3 regions of the Paenibacillus sp. IITD108 genome follow, and region 1 is predicted to be linked to each of the others. Evidence: predicted binding sites of a transcription regulator. Region 1 holds the regulator's gene; each other region holds the start of a gene.
The links. Region 1 encodes Rex, which represses fermentation and respiration genes when NADH is low (regulators of the CRP and FNR family bind a similar motif). Its sites were predicted from a motif close to TTGTGAAATATTTCACAA; they were not measured.

Region 2: a site for Rex is predicted at 3,459-3,476, ahead of V1L65_RS25930 (cytochrome ubiquinol oxidase subunit I). Genes of this name have one in related genera too.
Region 3: a site for Rex is predicted at 2,561-2,578, ahead of V1L65_RS24875 (formate/nitrite transporter family protein). Genes of this name have one in related genera too.

Annotation. Positions count from the first base shown of each region.
Region 1 covers NZ_JAZHCT010000007.1:143,207-149,976, forward strand. The annotation lists gene V1L65_RS08605 (hypothetical protein) at 1-77, shown strand, start outside; gene dinG (ATP-dependent DNA helicase DinG) at 92-2,956, shown strand; gene V1L65_RS08615 (redox-sensing transcriptional repressor Rex) at 2,956-3,612, shown strand; gene V1L65_RS08620 (amidohydrolase) at 3,632-4,900, shown strand; gene V1L65_RS08625 (cell wall elongation regulator TseB-like domain-containing protein) at 4,900-5,418, shown strand; gene V1L65_RS08630 (hypothetical protein) at 5,661-6,200, shown strand; gene V1L65_RS08635 (AAA family ATPase) at 6,193-6,770, shown strand, end outside.
Region 2 covers NZ_JAZHCT010000046.1:20,214-26,983, forward strand. The annotation lists gene cydD (thiol reductant ABC exporter subunit CydD) at 1-910, opposite strand, end outside; gene cydB (cytochrome d ubiquinol oxidase subunit II) at 919-1,932, opposite strand; gene V1L65_RS25930 (cytochrome ubiquinol oxidase subunit I) at 1,919-3,331, opposite strand; gene fumC (class II fumarate hydratase) at 4,521-5,906, opposite strand; gene V1L65_RS25940 (bifunctional 2-keto-4-hydroxyglutarate aldolase/2-keto-3-deoxy-6-phosphogluconate aldolase) at 6,205-6,770, opposite strand, start outside.
Region 3 covers NZ_JAZHCT010000041.1:14,855-21,624, reverse strand. The annotation lists gene whiA (DNA-binding protein WhiA) at 1-192, shown strand, start outside; gene V1L65_RS24885 (HPr family phosphocarrier protein) at 295-564, shown strand; gene V1L65_RS24880 (L-lactate dehydrogenase) at 727-1,641, opposite strand; gene V1L65_RS24875 (formate/nitrite transporter family protein) at 1,628-2,440, opposite strand; gene clpP (ATP-dependent Clp endopeptidase proteolytic subunit ClpP) at 3,860-4,441, opposite strand; gene V1L65_RS24865 (helix-turn-helix domain-containing protein) at 4,680-6,770, opposite strand, start outside.

The DNA.
Region 1 (6,770 bases):
ATAATCTTGAAGCATGTCTAAGCCAGCCGAAGCAGCTTTCTTTATATTTTGGGAGCACGGAGTTGTGCTGTTTGTGAGAGGATAGGGATGAATGAAGTATGCTGTAATCGATCTGGAAACGACAGGTCATGGAATAGAAGATGAAATCATACAAATAGCTGCAGTAATCGTTGATGAACAATTGAAGGTTGTGGAAACTTACAATTCGTTCGTAAAGCCTTCTGTAGAAATTCCCGCATTTATAACTTCATTGACCGGCATTGATGAAGCAATTGTTGCTGATGCGCCAATGCTTGATGACGTTATTCTAAATGTGATTCCGCTGTTGGATGATGCTGTTCTTGTCGCTCATAATGCGGCTTTCGATGCAGGATTTCTCAACAGAGCTTTAGACCAATGCGGCTATTTGCCTTTTGTAGGCCGCAGGCTTGACACGATTGAAATGCTGCGCGTATTATATCCTTCCATATCCTCTTATCAGCTTGGAGTTGTTGCACAGCTATTTGAAGTATCACATGAGCAGCAGCATCGTGCAGACAGTGACGCAATGGCTACTGCATTAATTTTTATCGAAATGATGAAAAAACTGCGCCAGATGCCGCTGCTTACTTTGCAGCGGCTATCTGTCTTAATAGATGCCGGCAGTGATTTTGGCTGGCTCATACAGCAGACAGAGCAGCTTGTATCAAGTGAAACAGCTTTGGACTCTGCCGAATATGATTATTATCGCCAATTTGCATTGCGCGCCCGGGAATGGACAGAGGAAAAGCCGCCGCGCGAAGAGGCTGCTGCTGATTTGGATATAAGCCAATTAAGCTTTGAGCAATATTTGGATATGATCCAGCATAATTTTAAGCAAAAATTTCCTCAATATGAGGAAAGGACTGCCCAAGTAGAAATGTTCCATCATGTTTACAATGCGCTCAGCAATGACGAGCATTTATTAATTGAAGCAGGAACTGGAACAGGAAAATCACTAGGTTATTTAATCCCGAGCTTATATTATAGCATTCGCAAAGAAGCGAAAGTTGTCGTAAGTACACATACAATCAACTTGCAGGAGCAGCTGCGTCATCGCGACATTCCTTTATTAACAGAAGTGCTCCCGTTTCCGTTCAAGGCATCGATTTTTAAAGGCAGGGGAAATTACTTATGTCTGCGCAAATTTGAAGCTAAAGTTAACGGTATGGAGCCAATCAGCACGAATGATGATATGCTGACGAGAGCTCAGATGGTCGTCTGGCTGAATGAGACAGAAACCGGTGACTACGAAGAATTGAATTTGAGCAATCGCGGCGCAGAGTACTGGTCAGCCGTTTCCAGCGATGCTGACTCTTGTCTGAACAGAGCCTGTCCATGGTTTAAGCGCTGCTTCTATCATCGGGCCAAGCATGAATCTAGCATAGCCGATGTTTGCATAACGAATCACTCCATGCTGTTTACAGATATACATGCCGATCATCGCTTGCTGCCTTCTTACCGCCATCTTATCGTAGATGAAGCGCATCATGTCGAGGATGTAGCCGGCAAGCATCTTGGCATTCAAATTGCTTACTTGCAATTGCCTCAAATCACCACAAGATTATATAAGGATTCACGTACTGGCATGCTGCTATCACTTCGCTCCAGCTTGAACGAAGAAGTGGATGACCATAAAGAGGCCTGGATAGAGACGATTGATGCAGTCATTCCCCAACTGCAGGAGATTAAGGATCAATGGGATGCCTTGTATGAGCTTATGTTTCAGCTTACGTCAAATGGCTCAGAGGACAATGCAGATACAGGCGGAGTTGTGTATCGGATTTCCAGCCAAGAGTTGCCGAAGCAATGGGAAGCGATAGCTGCTGCAGAATCAAATGTTCATATCGAGCTGAACAGTATAATTACAACGGTTGATAAAATGCTCAATGATATAAAAGAAAGAGCAGAGGAAAGCCAATCCCAAGCTTTAGCAGTTGATATTAATGGAGCTATGCGTGATTTGACGCGAATTAAGGATGAGCTTAGAATATTTGTCAAGCTAGAAAAAAATGATTCTGTCTATTGGATAGAAGCAAATCCTGTTTACCGGTTTCGATCTGTGCAATTATATGCTGCACCAGTAGATGTCAGCGAGCAATTGCAAAAGCATTTTTTTGATGTTAAAGATAGTATTGTACTAACTTCTGCTACTTTAACCGTTCAAAAATCTTTCCAGTATGCAGCTGAACAGCTCGGATTATCAGGATACGAGGAGCAGGGTCGTTTAAAAACGGTTCTATTGCCATCTCCATTTAATTACAGGGAGCAAGCGCTGGTCGTTATTCCTAGAGATTTTCCGGTATTGAAAGGGGCATCGGTCAGCGACAAGTATATTGAAAAATTAGCGCAGTCGCTTGCTGCCGCTGCCGTAGAAACGAAAGGTCGAATGCTTATTTTGTTTACATCCTACCGGATGCTCAAAATGACCTATGAACCATTGAAGGAGTTGCTGGCCGGTACCGACATTACCGTGCTGGGACAAGGAATGGACAGCAGTAACAGGACGAAGCTGACAAGGCGGTTTTTGCAGCATCCTATGACAGTGTTATTAGGAACAAGCAGCTTTTGGGAAGGAGTGGACATTCCTGGCGATGCACTTGTTTGTCTGGCAATTGTAAGATTGCCCTTTCAGCCGCCGAATCATCCATTAGCGGAAGCGAAGGCGGAGCTGTTGCTGCGCAAAAAGCAAAATCCTTTTATGAAGCTGTCTATTCCTCAGGCCGTAATCAGATTTAAGCAAGGCTTTGGCAGATTAGTCCGTTCAGCACAAGATAAAGGTATCGTTATTATTTATGATACACGTGTTATAGAGACTTATTATGGAAAGCACTTTTTGTACTCGCTGCCAGGACCAAAAATTGAAACGATGCATGCCGATCAAATGATTGTACGCATGAGAGAATGGCTCAATCCCGCTCAAGTGGAGGTAGAATAATGAAGCAAGCCAAAATATCCGAAGCGGTTGTCAAACGCCTTCCGATTTATTTGCAAGTGCTCAATGAATTGCAGTATCATGAAGTGCAAACTATTTCTTCACAGGATTTAGGGATTAAGCTTGATTTGAATCCTGCTCAAATACGCAAGGATCTTGCCTACTTTGGTGATTTTGGCCGCAAGGGGATAGGATATGATGTTACCTATTTAAGTGAGAAAATCCGCCAAATTTTAAAAGTGGATCAAATTATAAATGTTGCATTAGTAGGAGCCGGTAACCTTGGACATGCGCTTTGCAATTATAATCAGTACTCCAAGGACAATATGAAAATAACCGCTGTTTTTGATATCCATCCTGCTAAGGTAGGGACAAAAATAAATCATTTGATTGTGAAGCCAATGGATGAGCTGAAGGCAACTATCGATGAACAGGAAATTCGCATAGGCATTATTACAGTTCCAGCCCCGGAAGCGCAAAATGTAGCTAATCAATTTATTGATGCAGGCGTAGAGGGCATACTTAATTTTGCCCCTACCGTTTTGCGTGTTCCTGAAGAGGTAAGAATCCACCATGCGGATTTTACAAAAGAGCTGCTTAGCCTTGCCTATTATTTAAACCGAGAGGAAGTTGAAGAGAGTGGGTCAAATTTGGATTAAAGACGGTCTATTTGTAACGATGAACGATGAGCAGCCGGTAGTTAAAGGTCATATGGTTGTAACTAATGATGTCATTACTTATATCGGCGAAGCAGAACCGCCACAGCATTTGCTTGAACAAAATGTAGAGCAAATTAGCGGTGCGAAGCAAGCTTTTATGCCTGGGCTGATCAATACTCATGGACATACGCCAATGACGCTGCTGCGCGGCTTTTCTGATGACCAGAATTTGCAGGTGTGGCTGTCGGAAAAAATGTGGCCAATGGAAGCGAAGTATACGGCTGAGGATACTAAAAATGGAGCGGCGCTTGCGCAAGTAGAAATGCTGCTAAGCGGTACGACTACATTTGTAGATATGTATGATCGTATGGAGTTAGTTGCCGAAATTACTGAATACTCTGGCATGCGCGGTATGCTGACAAGAGGCGTAATCGGGCTTTGCTCGGAAGAAGAGCAAAAGCAGAAGCTGCAAAACGCCATCTCCTTCGCACGCGATTGGAATGGTAAAGCAGGTGGCAGAATCTCAACGATGCTGGCCCCGCACGCGCCTTATACTTGCCCTCCAGCTTATATTGAGCAATTTGTACAGGCGGCGCGCGATTATAACCTGCCCCTACATACTCATATGTCAGAGTCGATTGCAGAGGTAGAGCAAAACGTTAAAGATTACGGCGCTAGACCAGTTGAGCATTTGGATCGTTTAGGCTTTTTTTCTTGCCCAACTTTACTTGCTCATGCCGTTCATCTTACCGATGAAGAAATTGCTTTGCTTGCCGCGCGTGATGTTGCGATTTCCCATAATCCGATCAGCAATTTGAAGCTTGCAAGCGGTGTAGCCAGATTGCCGCAATTGCTTAAAGCGGGCATGCGTGTGTCGCTCGGCACAGATGGTCCGGCAAGCAATAATAATCTGGATCTGTTTGAAGAAATCCGCTTTGCAGCTTTGCTTCACAAAGGTGTATCCTATGACCCGACGGTTATTCCGGCTAGCGAGGCATTGAAGCTTGGCACTATATACGGAGCACGTTCATTATGGAAGGACGAGCAAATCGGCAGCCTGGAAGCAGGCAAGAAGGCAGATTTTATTGCTTTGAATATCGATCAAGCTCATTTTTATCCTATGACGGATATTGTGTCCCATCTTGTTTACTCTGCATCTGGCAAGGATGTGCTTCACGTTTGGATAGACGGCAAACAATTGGTACGCAATCGCGAATGCTTGCTGTTGGATGAAGAAAAAATCAAGTTTGAAGCGGAAGCCAGCTTCAAGCGCATGATCAGCCAATAATGAGAGTTATCGAAAAAAAACGTCCGCCGCTCATGAATCCTAAGCGCTGGCTGATTGTTACAATAATCGCAGTTGCTGCGCTTATTATAAGCTGTGTTTTATATTATAGAGCTATTCAGCAGCCGCTGTGGCAAGAGAAAGAAGCCGCTATTCATAAAGTAATGGAGCAGACTGAGATTACGGAAATTCAATCCATTCATAAGTACATTTGGGATGAAGCGAGCTGGATCGTCAGCGGCACGACGGAAGATCAACAATTGCTAACGGTAGTTATACGGAGGCAGATTGATCCGTTTGTAATAAGCTCCGCCGAATTGCTTAATGAAGATGAAATAAAAAGTAAACTGCAGCAGACGGATGAGGCGGCTATAAAAAAAATACAGCTAGGCTTTATGGAAGGCCAGCTCATATGGGAAGTCCAATTGAAAAAAGACAATCGATACTATTATGCATTTTATCGTGCGACAGATGGACAATTTATTGACGAATATCAAATGCTTAACAAAACGGAACGTTAAAGCGACACGGGCAGTGAAAACGGAACAGTAATGTTCCGTTTTCCTGTATTTACAACATCATTTCTGCTGATATATATGATATACTTTCGTATAGAAAAAGTGATACAAGGATAAACGGTTTCGCCGTCCTTCGGACTGGCGCGTTTACCGATGAAATATAAGGACAGATATAAGGTATAAAAACTTATACTTTCTTATATTTAAGAAATACGAAATTTAATATACAGCAGGAGGATGCCATAATGTCTAATTTGAAATTTAAACCAATTCTCCTCACGGCTTTAGCGACAGCTGTGGTCTTATTTGGCGGCTGGGCAATTTACCAACAAGTAGCCGTTCAAGCTCCGCTTGAGCAGGCGATAAAAGATGTGCAGGGTATTGTTCATGCGGACAAGCCGAAGCGCGATAGTGATTGGATTGAAATTAATGTTGAGCTTGCACCTACCGCTAATTTAAGAGAAGTGTATGAAACGATTGCACATAATGGAGAACGTGTAATAGGCAATAGAACGCTAAAGCTTCAAATCGATTCCGAAGCTAATGCTCAGCTTGAAGGCATTTGGCAATCGGCGATGTTTCAAATAGCAGAAGCTATGGAAAATAAAACGTACTCGCAAATTCCGACGGCGCTTGAGCAAATCGCAAGTAAATATAATAATGTTCAAGTTAAAACGGATATTGATGATAATAATGTATATATTACTTTGACGAATAACGAGGGAGCTTTGCATAAGGTGCTGCCTCGCACGCCACATCTGCTGGGAGCGTGGTCAAATGCGTAATATGAGTAAAGAGATAGCAATTGGTATTATTCCGGTTATGCTTATTTTCTTGGTAGTTATTAATATTAATTTGCTGCCGATCGTAATTGTAGGTATGCTAGCAGCTACAGTTATCGTTGCGGCAACAAGAGGCAAATCGAAGCTAGCTGCAGTGCCCACGCAAAAAAATGACCGCCAAATAAGCTCCGAGCCGTTTAGTTTTGAAGAAATTGGCGGCCAAGACCGTGCTAAGCAGGAGCTTATTGAGGCTTTAGATTTTTTGATCAAGCCGGAGCAGATTGCAAAGCTTGGCATTCGCCCTTTAAAGGGCATTTTGCTGACTGGGCCTCCAGGTACAGGGAAAACCTTGATGGCAAAAGCCGCGGCTCATTATACCGGCTCTATATATCTGGCAGCATCGGGAAGTGAATTTGTTGAGATGTATGTTGGGGTAGGGGCAGGACGTATTCGTGATTTATTTAAAGAGGCAAGACAGAAGGCGAAGAAAGCCGGTAAAAACAGCGCCATTATTTTTATTGATGAAATTGATGTCATAGGCGGCAAGCGAGATGGTGGGCAGCATCGTGAATA
Region 2 (6,770 bases), on a different contig from region 1:
CCCATGCTTCCTTGCCGTCTAACGTTGCATGATAGTCGGTGCCAAGCATTCGAATCGGCATAAAATATTCAGGAGCAAGCAGCAAAATTGCCAAAGCCGCCTCCAGCTGTATGCCGCCGTCGATAAGCCGCACGCCTAATCCAACCGCTACAAAGGCAATTGAAAGCATACTAAAGAAATCAAGCGAAAACGAAGATAGAAATGCAACCCGCAGCGTCCGCATTGTTGCTTTGCGATATTGCCCCGCTACACGCTCTACTGTACCTGCATGCGCTTTGCTTCTTCCTAAAAAGCGCAGCGTCTCAAGGCCTCGAAGCGTATCCGAAAAATGCTGCGACAATATTCGATAGCTTCTCCACTGCTTATCCGCTAGAGAACGGGCCGCCAGCCCTAATATAATAAAAAAGATAATGAGCACCGGCTGTGCCACAAGTAAAATAATGCCTGAAATCAAATCCAATCGGATGACAGCAAGCCATATTGCACCGGTAATGATGAGCATATCGATCATACGGGGAATCGACAGCTCCAAATAAGTTCTAACCCGCACAATTCCTTCCAGAGCAAGATTAACAATCTTGCCGCTGCCCTCGCTGGCAGCAAACCTTGAGCCAAGCTTAAAAAGCTTGCTCAGCAGCTGTTTGCCAAGCGCTTCGGTAGTTTTCCCTGCAAACCTTCCGGCAAAGCGCTGCTGCAGCCATACAAAAGTATGCCGCAGCACAAACATAGCCGCAAATAATAAAATAGGCTGAACTGCATCAGATACGGCAGCCCCATTAAATAACTGTGTGAGCGCATGCGACAGAAGCAGCGCTTGCGCTATAATTGCCAATCCCTGTAGGAAGGAAAACACCGATAACAGCAGCATTATCGGTGTAATTCCTGAAAGGCGAAGCCATTGTTTGTCCATACAAGCTCCTAGTATTCTAAATGATCTTTATTCGTAATGCGTTTGTGGAAGACGAAGTAGCTCCAAGCCTGATAAGCCAGTACGAATGGCAAGAGCACTGCTGTTACAATCGTCATTGCTTTCAGCGTATAGCCTCCTGATGCAGCATTGTAAACCGTAAGATCATAAGCGCTGTCGATAGAGCTTACCATCAGCCTTGGGAACAAGCCTGCAAATAAAGCTATAAATGTTAAACCGATCAGTAAACCGGTCATGCCAAATGCAAGCCCTTCTCTTCCTTTTCTAATAAACACATAAGCTAATACCGCAGCCACTGCAGTTAAAGCAACTAAAATATACATGATAACTCCGCGTTTCTCAAACAGATCCGTAGAAGCAAAGGTTTGAACAGCCAGCAGTCCGAGCAGCGCTACTGCAACAGGCCATACAACTGCAGCTGCCTTGCGTGCTTTGCCGCGAACGTCGCCGGTAGTACGTATCGAAATAAAGGTTAGGCCATGCAGCAGGCACAGTGCAACCACTGCCACGCCTCCTGTTACTGAGTATAGATTAACTATATCTGAGAATCCAGCTGTCATTTCCATATTTTGTCCAATCGGCACACCCTTAATCATGCTGGCAAACAGCATTCCGAAAAACAGCGGCGGGAAAAAGCTGCCAATAAAAATCGCTGCATCCCAAACCTTTCTCCAGGCAGCACCCTCTATTTTGCCGCGGAATTCAAAAGCAACGCCCCGGCCTATCAGCGCCAGCAAAATCAACGTGAGGAGCATATAGTACCCGCTGAACATCGTGGAATACCAATGCGGAAAAGCTGCGAACATCGCGCCTGCCGCCGTTATAAGCCATACTTCATTCGCGTCCCAGAACGGTCCAATCGTATTGATAAGCACGCGGCGTTCCTTATCGCTTTTCGGCAAAATTTGAGTCGCCATGCCTACACCAAAATCAAAGCCTTCAAGAAAGAAAAATCCTGTGAACAAAACGGCAATTAGTAAAAACCATAACTCATTGAGTGACATTGCTGCCGCCCCCTTCCTGTGCAAACGGATCTACATCAGCAACTTGCTCACTCTCTTCACTAGCAGGGCCTTTGCGTGCTACCCGAGTAAACAAATAGATCGTAATGCCAAGCAAAATCAAGTATATCGACGAGAATGAAATAAGTGAGAAGAGCACTTGACCTGACGATACGTTCGGCGATACAGAATCCTCCGTACGCAGCAGCCCAAATACGGTCCAAGGCTGACGGCCAATCTCAGTCATAATCCAGCCAGCCGTATTTCCGATAAACGGAAGTGAAATGGCAAACAGCATTAATTTAAAGTATAGATTGTTTTTCGGCTGATCCAGCTTTTTCCGCCATGTGAGATATGCGCCATACATAGCCAAAAGAATCATGGCCATACCGCTGCCTACCATAACGCGGAAGCTCCAAAAAGTCGTTTTGACCGGCGGGATATAGTTTCCAGGGCCATAGGTTTGTTCATATTGCTCCTGCAGCTCAAGCATGCCCGGAACAGAGCCGGAAAATTTGCTATAGTACAAAAAGCTGAGTATATACGGAATTTTAATCTCAAAGCCATTTTCTTGCTTATCAGTGTCGATAAAAGAAATAACTGTCCAAGGAGCAGGGTCAGTGCTTCTCTCCCACATCCCTTCGCTCGCAGCCATTTTCATTGGCTGAGTCTCAACCAAATATTGCGCCTGGCTATGACCGAATTGTGCAATGGCAATAGAAGAAATGAGAGCTATGATAATACTGATTTTGAATGATTGTTTAAAGAAATTAATTTCTTGCTTGCGCATAAGCTTCCAGCCGCTAATACCGGCAACCAGAAAAGCACCGGTCGCGAACGCAGCGAATATCGTATGCGGAAACTCCCACAACAGCTGACCATTCGTTAATAGCGCGAATATATCCGTTAATTCTGCACGGCCGTCTACTACCTCAAAGCCGACAGGGCGCTGCATAAATGAGTTTGCCGCCAAAATCCAAAGCGCGGATAAAATGGTACCAATCGAAACGAGCCACATGCTCGCCAAGTGAACGCCTTTTGACAAGCGGTCCCAGCCAAACACCCACAAGCCGATAAACGTTGACTCAAGGAAAAAGGCAAGCAGCGCTTCAATCGCAAGCGGCGTTCCAAATATATCACCTATAAATCTTGAAAAATCAGACCAGTTCATTCCGAACTGAAACTCTTGCAAAATACCTGTAACAATACCGACGGCGAAGTTAATGAGCAGGAAGGTCCCCCAAAACTTTGCCATTCGCTTATATAATTCATCCTTCTTGACCACATATATCGTTTCCATTATCGCTACGATGAGAGATAATCCAATTGATATTGGTACAAAAAAGTAGTGAAAAATTGTTGTAGATGCAAATTGCAAACGTGCTAAATCGACGACATCCATAGCTGCACTCCACCTTTTCTAAATGTATTAATCCTTTTAAATTACTTTGAAACAAACCCCGTCAAATGCTTACTTTCTAATTTAAGCATACGTCGCGATTGATTAATGTGAAAAAAATCACAACAATTTGTGAATTTATTCACAAATTCTTCAAAAGTTGAAGGAGAACAATTCGCAAGCTCCATTATTCTCAATCAGTTACTCCTATTATACAAAATTATATGCAGATAAATATGGCTCTTTAGTGTCGTTAGTGACCGTTTCGTGGCACGAAATTGACAAACATGTGAAGTGTTAATTTTTTACTAAATGGAATGGTTACTGGGGATGCGAATGATCACAAGAACGCGTTAATTTACTTTAACTCCGTTTTTGTGACTAAGATCATCTCTAAGGGTTTCGCTTTATTGTGGATAGGGCAACAAGCAATCGAAAGGGATACTACTACGATCAAGTTTGGGATTCCGACCGCTGTTGTAGTCCAATTTTTTTGATTACATAACCCCTGTAAAGGATAATATTGGCCTACAAAGGCGGGCGCTGCCGCTTCTCCATTCCCAATCTTGCTCTTCGTTCCCCTTTTTTATTGCTTATTATTAGTTGCTTACAATTAATCGACACCCTCTCACTTGGAGATATACGCATTTTCAGCCTCATTTTTATTTTCAACCTGTGGCCAGGCGTTCCGTTATTCGCCCATTTTCGATCATTTTTCTACTTTCGCGGACGGTGGTTCTGTTATTCGCCCGTTTTCGATCATTTTTCTACTTTCGCGGACAGTGGTTCCGTTATTCGCCCATTTTCGATCATTTTTCTACTACGCGGACAGGCGTTCCGTTATTCGCCCATTTTCGATCATTTTTCTACTTTCGCGGACGGTGGTTCTGTTATTCGCCCGTTTTCGATCATTTTTCTACTTTCGCGGACAGTGGTTCCGTTATTCGCCCGTTTTTCACTGTTTTCCACTACATATTTGTAGAATAGCGGAACGTGTGTCACTTTAATACTTCGAATTCGGCGTTTTTGGCAAAATAACGGATCTTCTGTCCAGTTGATTAGGCGATACAGGTATAGTGAGTGTAGCGGCGGAGATGGGGCAGTAACGGGGACAGACATGGCAGGGGTGGACATAAAAAAGCTTGATTAAGGTCCAAAATTGGAGCCTCAATCAAGCTGGGTTATTTATAACTTATTTGCTTCCAATCATGTTCTCTGGACGGACATATTGGTCAAATTGCTCCTCAGTTAGCAGGCCGCTTGCTACAGCGGATTCTTTCAAGGTTAGACCTTTTTTATGAGCATTTTTAGCAATGGCTGCCGCATTCTCATAACCGATATGTGGATTCAATGCGGTTACAAGCATCAGCGATTGCTCCAGGTTTCTTTGGATAACAGGCAAATTCGGCTCGATGCCAACCGCACAGTTATCGTTGAAGGAAACCATTGCATCCGCCATAAGCGCAACAGATTGCAGGAAGTTGTACATAATAACCGGCTTGAATACGTTAAGCTCAAAATTACCTTGGCTCGCTGCAAAACCGATCGTAGCGTCGTTACCAATAACTTGACATACAGCCATCGTCATCGCTTCGCTTTGAGTAGGATTGACTTTACCTGGCATAATCGAGCTGCCCGGCTCGTTCTCTGGTATGATCAGCTCGCCAATGCCGCAGCGTGGTCCGCTTGCAAGCCATCTGACATCATTGGCAATTTTCATTAAATCTGCTGCCAAAGCTTTAATAGCTCCATGTGTGTATACGATTTGATCATGGCTAGTCAGAGCATGGAATTTATTTGGCGCTGTAATAAACAATGTGCCTGTCAGCTTAGTCATTTCTTCAGCAACCTGAACCGCGAACTTCGGATGAGCGTTCAAGCCTGTACCTACTGCAGTTCCGCCGAGCGCCAATTCACGCATGGATTCAACGCTTTGCACTAGCATAGCTCTTGTTTTCTCAAGCATGGCATACCAGCCGCTTACCTCTTGGCCAAGCGTCAACGGAGTAGCATCCTGCAAATGAGTACGTCCGATTTTAACTATATCTTTAAAAGCTTCTACTTTTTCTTTCAAAGTAGCCGCTAAAATATCCAATGAAGGAACCAGCTGCTTTTCTACAGCCATAACTCCAGCAATATGCATCGCAGCAGGGAAGGTATCGTTCGAGCTTTGTGAGCGATTTACATCGTCGTTCGGGTGAATTCTAATATCCAAGCCGCGTTCTGCGAGCAAGGCGTTAGCGCGATTAGCTATAACCTCGTTAACATTCATATTCGTTTGCGTCCCACTGCCTGTTTGCCAAACTACTAATGGGAAATGCTCGTCCCATTTGCCAGAAATAATTTCGTCTGCAACCTCGCCAATAATTGCTGCTTTCTGCTCATCCAAAACACCAAGCTTCAAATTCGCTTGAGCTACTGCTTTCTTGACGTATGCCATTGCATAAACAACGTCCAAAGGCATTTTCTCAGTACTGATTTTGAAATTTTGCAAGCTGCGCTGAGTTTGGGCGCCCCACAACTTATCTGCCGGGACTTTAATTTCCCCCATCGTGTCCTTCTCGATTCTGAATTCCATTCCCTCAAACACTCCTTTAAGCTGATAATCTAATCTGCTAGCCTGTCTATTATCGCTACTTATCTGTTATAACTCGAATTTTGTGAAGAAGCAAGGATAAGAAATAGTCGGAAAATAGCTTCTCCCTCTTTCAACTTTTACATACTATATTTATCATACAAAAACATACATAACGAGAAATGCTGCCCATATCATTATACCAAAACATATACCAAAACACATTGCAAAAAGCGCCTCTAGAGAGTAGATGCTCCAAGGGCGCCAAATGCGTGTAGCAAGCTGACGCGACGCCAAGGAGCTATTGTCCTTTTGCCTCGCGATAGGCTGCCATATAATCAGCTGCTTTTTTCTCGATTAAAGAGAAATCACCAGTTTTTACTGCTTCTTTCGTTAAGTCGGAACCGATGCCGACAGCTACTGCACCTGCTTTGATCCAATCCTTCAAATTATCCAAGGATACCCCGCCAGTCGGCATAATATTGGCTTGCGGAAGCGGTCCTTTAATAGAAGGTATAACGCTTGGAGAATACAGATTGCCCGGGAACAGCTTCACGACATCGACGCCTAGCTCCATCGCCGTTTGAATTTCTGCTACCGTCATTGTGCCTGGCAATACAGGAATAGCATATCGATTGCACAATCTGACAGTGTCCGGATTAAGTGCCGGGGATACCACATACTCAGCGCCCGCCATAATAGCTGCGCGAGCCGTCTCAGGATCCAATACAGTTCCTACACCGATAATCGCATAGTTGTCTGCATCCGGAGAAACTGAGCTGGAATATTGTTTAGACAATTCCTCAATTGCGCGCAGCGCAAAAGGCACGGTCATCGTAATTTCAATCGCTTTAATGCCGCCTTTAA
Region 3 (6,770 bases), on a different contig from region 1:
CTTCTGCAAAAAGAGATTGGATTGGATAGCTTGCCGGAGAAGCTGCGAGAGGTTGCAGAAATTCGGCTGCAGCACCCCGATTTGAATTTGACAGAGGTTGGAGAGCTGCTGAAAGTTAAGGTGAGCAAGTCCGGCGTGAATCACAGATTGCGCAAAATTGACGAGCTTGCCGAAAAAATAAGAGGCAGTTGAATTTTGCCTAGTGCAACGGCATGTAAAATGTTATAATAATGAATATGTGACTTTTTGTGATGATGCTATGTGAAATAGTAAAATAGAGGGGGTTATGATTCCATGACAAGGCTTCCAGTTGTTGTTCGTCTAAAGACGGGACTTCATGCAAGGCCAGCAGCGTTATTCGTACAAGAAGCGAATAAATTTTCCTCCGAGGTTTTCGTAGAAAAAGACGATAAAAAAGTGAATGCTAAATCTATTATGGGTATTATGAGCCTTGCGATAAGCTCAGGTACTGAAGTATCCATAAGTGCAGAAGGTTCGGACGCAGAACAGGCTGTAAACGCTTTAGTCGCTCTTGTAAGCAAAGAAGAGCTCGAGAACCAATAATAACTATCTGCAGCTTTCGAGGGCTGCAGGCAGGGGATGGAAGGGTCTCGCGAAGGGTTGTAACTCGCGAGGACAGCTTCCTTTTTTTGCGTTCAAATTTATAATAACCTGGATATAAAAAAAGCAGCTGACTAGTTGTCAACTGCTGTACTTAATTATATCCTACATCTCTATACTTTTAATAATTTCTTTAAGCTTGTCTGCTGATTTATGGAAGAGCTGCTGTTCGTGCTCGGTTAGTTTAATTTCCAGAGCCTTGCGGATGCCGCTGCGGTCTACGACACATGGAACACCAAGATAAACGTCTGAGACGCCATAGTAGCTGTCCAGCAGGGTAGATACGTTAAGCACCGCACCTTCATCCTGCAGAATAGCTGTACAAATCCGATCCAGCGCGAGTGCGATCGCGTAATAGGTTGCTCCTTTGGCTTCGATAATTTCGTAGGCTGCATCTCTTGTTTGGACGAACAGTTCTTCTTTTACCTCATTGCTAAGCTCAATGGCTGTTCCGGCCAGATTGGCCAGACTCCAAACCGGCAGCTCTGAATCTCCGTGCTCGCCTATAATGTGAGCGTGAACGCTGCGCGGATCAATATGCAAATGCTGGCCTATTAGGTAGCGGAAGCGAGCGCTGTCAAGCAATGTGCCTGAGCCGATGACGCGGTGCGCCGGCCAGTTCGATTTTTTCAATGAAAAGTAGCTCATAATATCAACCGGGTTGGAAGCAATTAGCAGAATGCCATCTTGATTATAAGGCAGTATTTGTTCGATAATGCTGTCAAATATGCTGACATTTCGTTTCAGAAGATCGATCCTCGTCTCGCCCTGCCTTTGAGCGGCGCCTGCCGTAATAATGATTATATCTGCACCAGCACAGTCCTTATATGTACCGGCCCACACTTTAGCCCCTCCAACAAAAGGCATGCCATGGTTCATATCGAGCGCATCGCCAGCCGCTTTGCCTGCATTGGAATCAATTAGCACCAATTCGTCCATGCGATTGCGCAGCAATAAAGTATATGCGGTAGTCGAGCCTACAGCCCCTGTCCCGATAACAACGATTCTAGTTTTTTTCATCTTGCTCCTCCACCTTTTCCATTTCTTTTAAATAAGGTTTATTGACATAGTAGTACATCCAGCCCATCAGCAGGCCGCCGCCGATAATATTGCCGATAGTGACAGGTATGAGATTATGCAGCGCACCTTGAATCGATATTGTACCCGGCTGGTTTAATACAAAAGCGATGGCAAACGTACACATATTGGCGATACTGTGCTCGTAGCCCGATATGAAGAAGCAAAATACGAACAGCATCATCGCGAACATTTTTGGTCCGTCACCCTTCAGCCCCATCGGGATAAAGAAGGCAAGACATACGAGCCAATTACATAATATACCACGGAAGAACAACTCGCTAGTAGAAGCATTGGTTTTATTGCTTACGACATCCAGCAGAAAGCCGTTGACGGTCGGCGAGTCGAACAAACCCGTCGTCCATATGAGAAAAGCGAATACTAGTGCGCCGAGTAAATTACCTGAATAGTTAATTACCCATAATTTGATTGTCTCAAGCCATGAAATTTTTTTGCGCAGCGATGTGTAGGTGTAATAAAACGTATTGCCTGTAAACAAATCGCCGCCGCCGTACGTTATCAGAATAATGGCAGCTCCAAATGTCAGCGCCGCCATTGGATAGGTTAAAGGGGATCCGACGTTATAAAAGAAGCTGCCTGATTTGAAGGCTACGATAACGCCAAAACCGATAAACATACTGGCAAGCATGGAACGGGCGATGTAATGAAGCTTATTGTGCTTATATACGTTCCATTTTTTGATGGCGAGCTGTTCTACTTTCTCTAATGGAACGATTTCCATAAGCTCACCTCCTTGAGCATATTAGCAGTTCTATAACGGTGCCTGTAATGCGGTGTCTGTAGTGCATCTGGCAGCCGTCATGATCTGTATTGCAAGCATAGCATCGTCATATTGAAGCAGAAGTGATAAAAATCACAAATTATAAGCATCAGTGAGGATGCTGTGCTGTAAAACAATTTTATACGAGATGGCACGCAGTGCATTCATGCCTTAGAATGAAGCGTCTTATTGAAGGATAGAACCATGCATACGTCACGCCTATGGCTGTTGGAGTAGATAGATATTTGAAACTTGAGTAGCAGTTGATTAGATAGATACCCGACTTGATTGGGAGTTGGAGTAGATCGATACTGATGGGTAGTTGGAGTAGGTCGATACCGACTTGATGGGTAGTTGGAGTAGGTCGATACCCGACTTGATGGGTAGTTGGAGTACGATACCGATTTGATGGGTAGTTGCGGTAGATTGATACTGATTTGATTGGTAGTTGCGGTAGAATGATACCGATTTGATAGTCCATTGGAGGAGGTTACCTTCTTATTAGTCAGAGAGCTTATGTAGTTGAAGAGAATATGTATGTTTTCCAAACTAGCTGTATTCCATCGGGTTGTTGAAAAAACTCAAAAAATACTTGCAGTAACGGCAAACTCAGTCTTGTTGAACAAGTACTCATTTGCCTGTATCCGCCTCATTAGTCTACATCCAATTTACTAAATCTAAATGTATTTCCTGTACTTAGTTTAATGAAATTTGGCTTTTTTGAGATTCTAAGGGGAAATACTACATCTAGTTTGGCGTATTTCACAATATATAGGGAAATTCAACGAAACTAGATGCATGAAATACATTTAGAAATGTTTATTCGGTAATAAAGAAGAAACTAGATGCACAAAATGTACTTAGCTTCCACTCACATAGCTTCCACGCCGAAATGACTCGAAGAAAATAATTGTACAAACAATTGCACCCGAAACATCATACAGTAGCGGTTGGCGTTACCTGAAAACGGTGCTCTCCCTGAAATTGGCCAATCGTATATGAAATTTCATGCAGAATAACCGAAATGACTCGAAAAACGCAAATGTATATGAAATATCATACAGAAATGGTTAAGGTTATCTGAAAGTGGCCAATTGTATATGAATTTTCATACAGAATACACAAAAACGACTCGAAAAATGCAAATGTATATGAAATATCATACAGAAATGGTCAAGATTATCTGAAAGTGGCCAATTGTATATGAATTTTCATACAGAATACGAAAAAATGACTCGAAAAACACAATTGTATATGAAAATTCATACAGAATAGGTACGCGCCACCTCTTACACATAAAAATAGCCCGAATCAGGCTCCCATCGGAAAGCATGATCCGGGCTATTTTGCAGCTGCTTGATGTAAGTTACAGCTCTTCGCTTAAACCTTTTCGATAACTTTATCAATCAGGCCGTAATCCAGCGCTTCTTGAGCACTCATGAAATAGTCGCGATCTGTATCCTGCTCGATGCGGCTAAGAGGCTGGCCGCTGCGCTCTGCCAAAATGTTGTTGAGCTTGTCGCGCATTTTGAGAATGCGTCTTGCACGGATTTCAATATCGCTTGCCTGTCCTTCAGCGCCGCCGAGCGGCTGGTGAATCATGACCTCGCTGTTTGGCAGCGCGAAGCGCTTGCCTTTAGCTCCGGCAGTAAGCAGGAATGCGCCCATTGAAGCAGCCATGCCAACACAAATGGTCGATACGTCAGGCTTGATGAACTGCATAGTGTCGTAGATCGCCATACCAGCTGTTATTGAACCGCCAGGGCTATTAATATATAGCGAAATATCCTTTTCAGAATCCTCTGCTGCGAGGAATAGCAGCTGAGCAATAATAGAGTTAGCAACTACATCGTTCACGCCAGAGCCAAGGAAAATAATACGATCCTTCAGCAAACGGGAGTATATATCATATGATCGCTCACCTCGATTGCTTTGCTCGATAACCATAGGTACAAAATTCATATTAACAACTCCTCCTTCATTCAGTTGAACAATTAAATAACGTAATCATATAATAACGGATTGAAAAGTAAAAGTCAAAGATGGTCAAGGAATTCGATAAATGCGCTTTTAACCTTTTAATATATAAGACTTTATAAGTTTTCACTGCAAACTTTTTCTTATATTTCGCGTAGAAACCGTATGTCCTTTAAGGATGACTGTGTCGATATTTCTTGATTATAAGCTTAAGCTTATTGCTTTAACGGAAAGGCTGAAGTTTAATCTGTTTGCGATAATCGCCCGGTGTCAGGCCGGTAACTTTTTTGAACATACGGATAAAAGATGTAACGTTGCGGTAGCCAATTCGTATTCCTACATCTTGAACACTAAGGCTGGTAGATTCGAGCAATTCCTTGGCTTTACGAATTCGCACATTGTTTAGATGCTCGCTGAAGTTAATACCTGTTTTTTCTTTCATCAAAATAGACAAATAATTGCTTGAGATATTTAATGATTCTGCTACCGAATCCAATGAAATATCCTCTGCATAGCTTGCCTCCATAATGTCGGCCGCACGATTCGCCAAATCGTTTTGCTCATTTTTTACAGAGCGGATTAAGGAAGTGACTCGGACAATGTGCGGTTCCATCCTATGACTTATTTCTTCGATGGTGAAACATTCCTCGGTCTCCTTTAAATCTATCCGGAGCTCGGCCAAGTTTATTTTTTGATCAAATGTAGCAGTTTGCTGGAATATCCTCTCCAATATGGATTTGGCGAACTTTCTGATATTGTCAGCGCTCTCTTCCTTTTGATGCAAATATCGCAACATTTGGTTCAGCGATTCTTTAGATTCGAGTATATTACCTTCGCGCAAGTTAAGATCAAATTCTTTTTCTTTTTCTAATACATAGGCATGATTAACTAGCGGACGGAGATCAGAAATAAATTGAGTTTCCGACAGCAGCTTGGCCTGACCCGCTTTCTCCAGCACTTCATTATAAGCTTTGCTGAATTCTGCGGCGGACGCGTAGATAGAGCTCATAGCTATAGAGATAAGGTAATACTGTGAATCTCCGTCCCACACTTTCTTCAAGGGAAGCATCGTTTCTTGTAAAGTGTCTATCGGTTTGTCGTCAAAAATTATCGATAATATTTGATTGCTTTCAATTTGAAAGGTATGTGAACCCGGAAAACTGTCACTCATCACCAAATTTATGTATTCCCTTAAGTAGTAAGACACATCGTCAAGAGAAATATTGAGCTCCTTTAACGAAGCATGCCGGAATTGTAAATGAAAAAGAATAATTCGAAATTTTCGGTTGGCTAGAATGAAATCCTGCAAATCGCTTAAGTCCGATCGGATCATTTTCAATTTATTCATATATCCGTAATTAGTCAGCAGCGACTTTTTATTGATCAGCTCGGTTTGAATATCGTTTCTTTCTTTAATCAGGGAATGAATTTTGTCATGGATCAAATTAAATTCGCTAATTGTACTTCCGAGTCCCTTCAGCTTTGAGTGCTGGACTGCTGTGATGATTTGCTTAACTGGACGGTAAAGCCTTCTACTGAAAAAATGGGAGCAGACAATCCCGGCTCCAATTGACAGACCAAGAGCCAGCAGTAAGTTGAGGTTAAATTTCTTCATTTGTGCAGATACGATTGATGTAGGCATCTTAACGATGTATGATAATGCGCTTTCATTTCCTTTTTGTGAGAAATAGTAATATTGGCCTTGCTCTACTTCTCCATCCGCTTCTTCAAATTTATTTAGCACGGACTCGGGAAAATCACTTGTTGTTTGAAAGAGAGGTTGTTTATTTTTATCCATTATCATAAATTCGACATCAGGCAAGTTGTGAAATGCTTGCAGCATTCGATCTGTATCGAGTAACGCGATAATTTGATATTTGGGTGTTTCCTTAATGGAAATAGGCAAAAGACTTCTAATAGAGCCAGGAATAATTGAAAATTCGCTACTGGGATGCAAGCGATAGGTATAGCCTTCAACAAATTGCCCCTGCCAAAAGCTATAAGAATAGATGGAGCTTTTATAATCGCTCAAAAATAACGTCTCCGCATTGGACCTGCCCCCTTTATCCAAAACAATGGAAGATTGATTGAAATAAATAAGTATATTGTCCAAATACAATGCGCGATCAGAAACATGATTTTCGATTTCGTTAATGATTTGCCCTTCTTTCATATAGTCAATCCGATCCATCCTTTGCAAGGCTAGCTTGACATTGGCAGCTGCCACTTTAGGGTCGTAATAAAGACTGTAAAGATTGCTTTTTACGGATGTAAACACCCTCTCGTATTCCTTGACAGTATTCTGCAGCAGCAG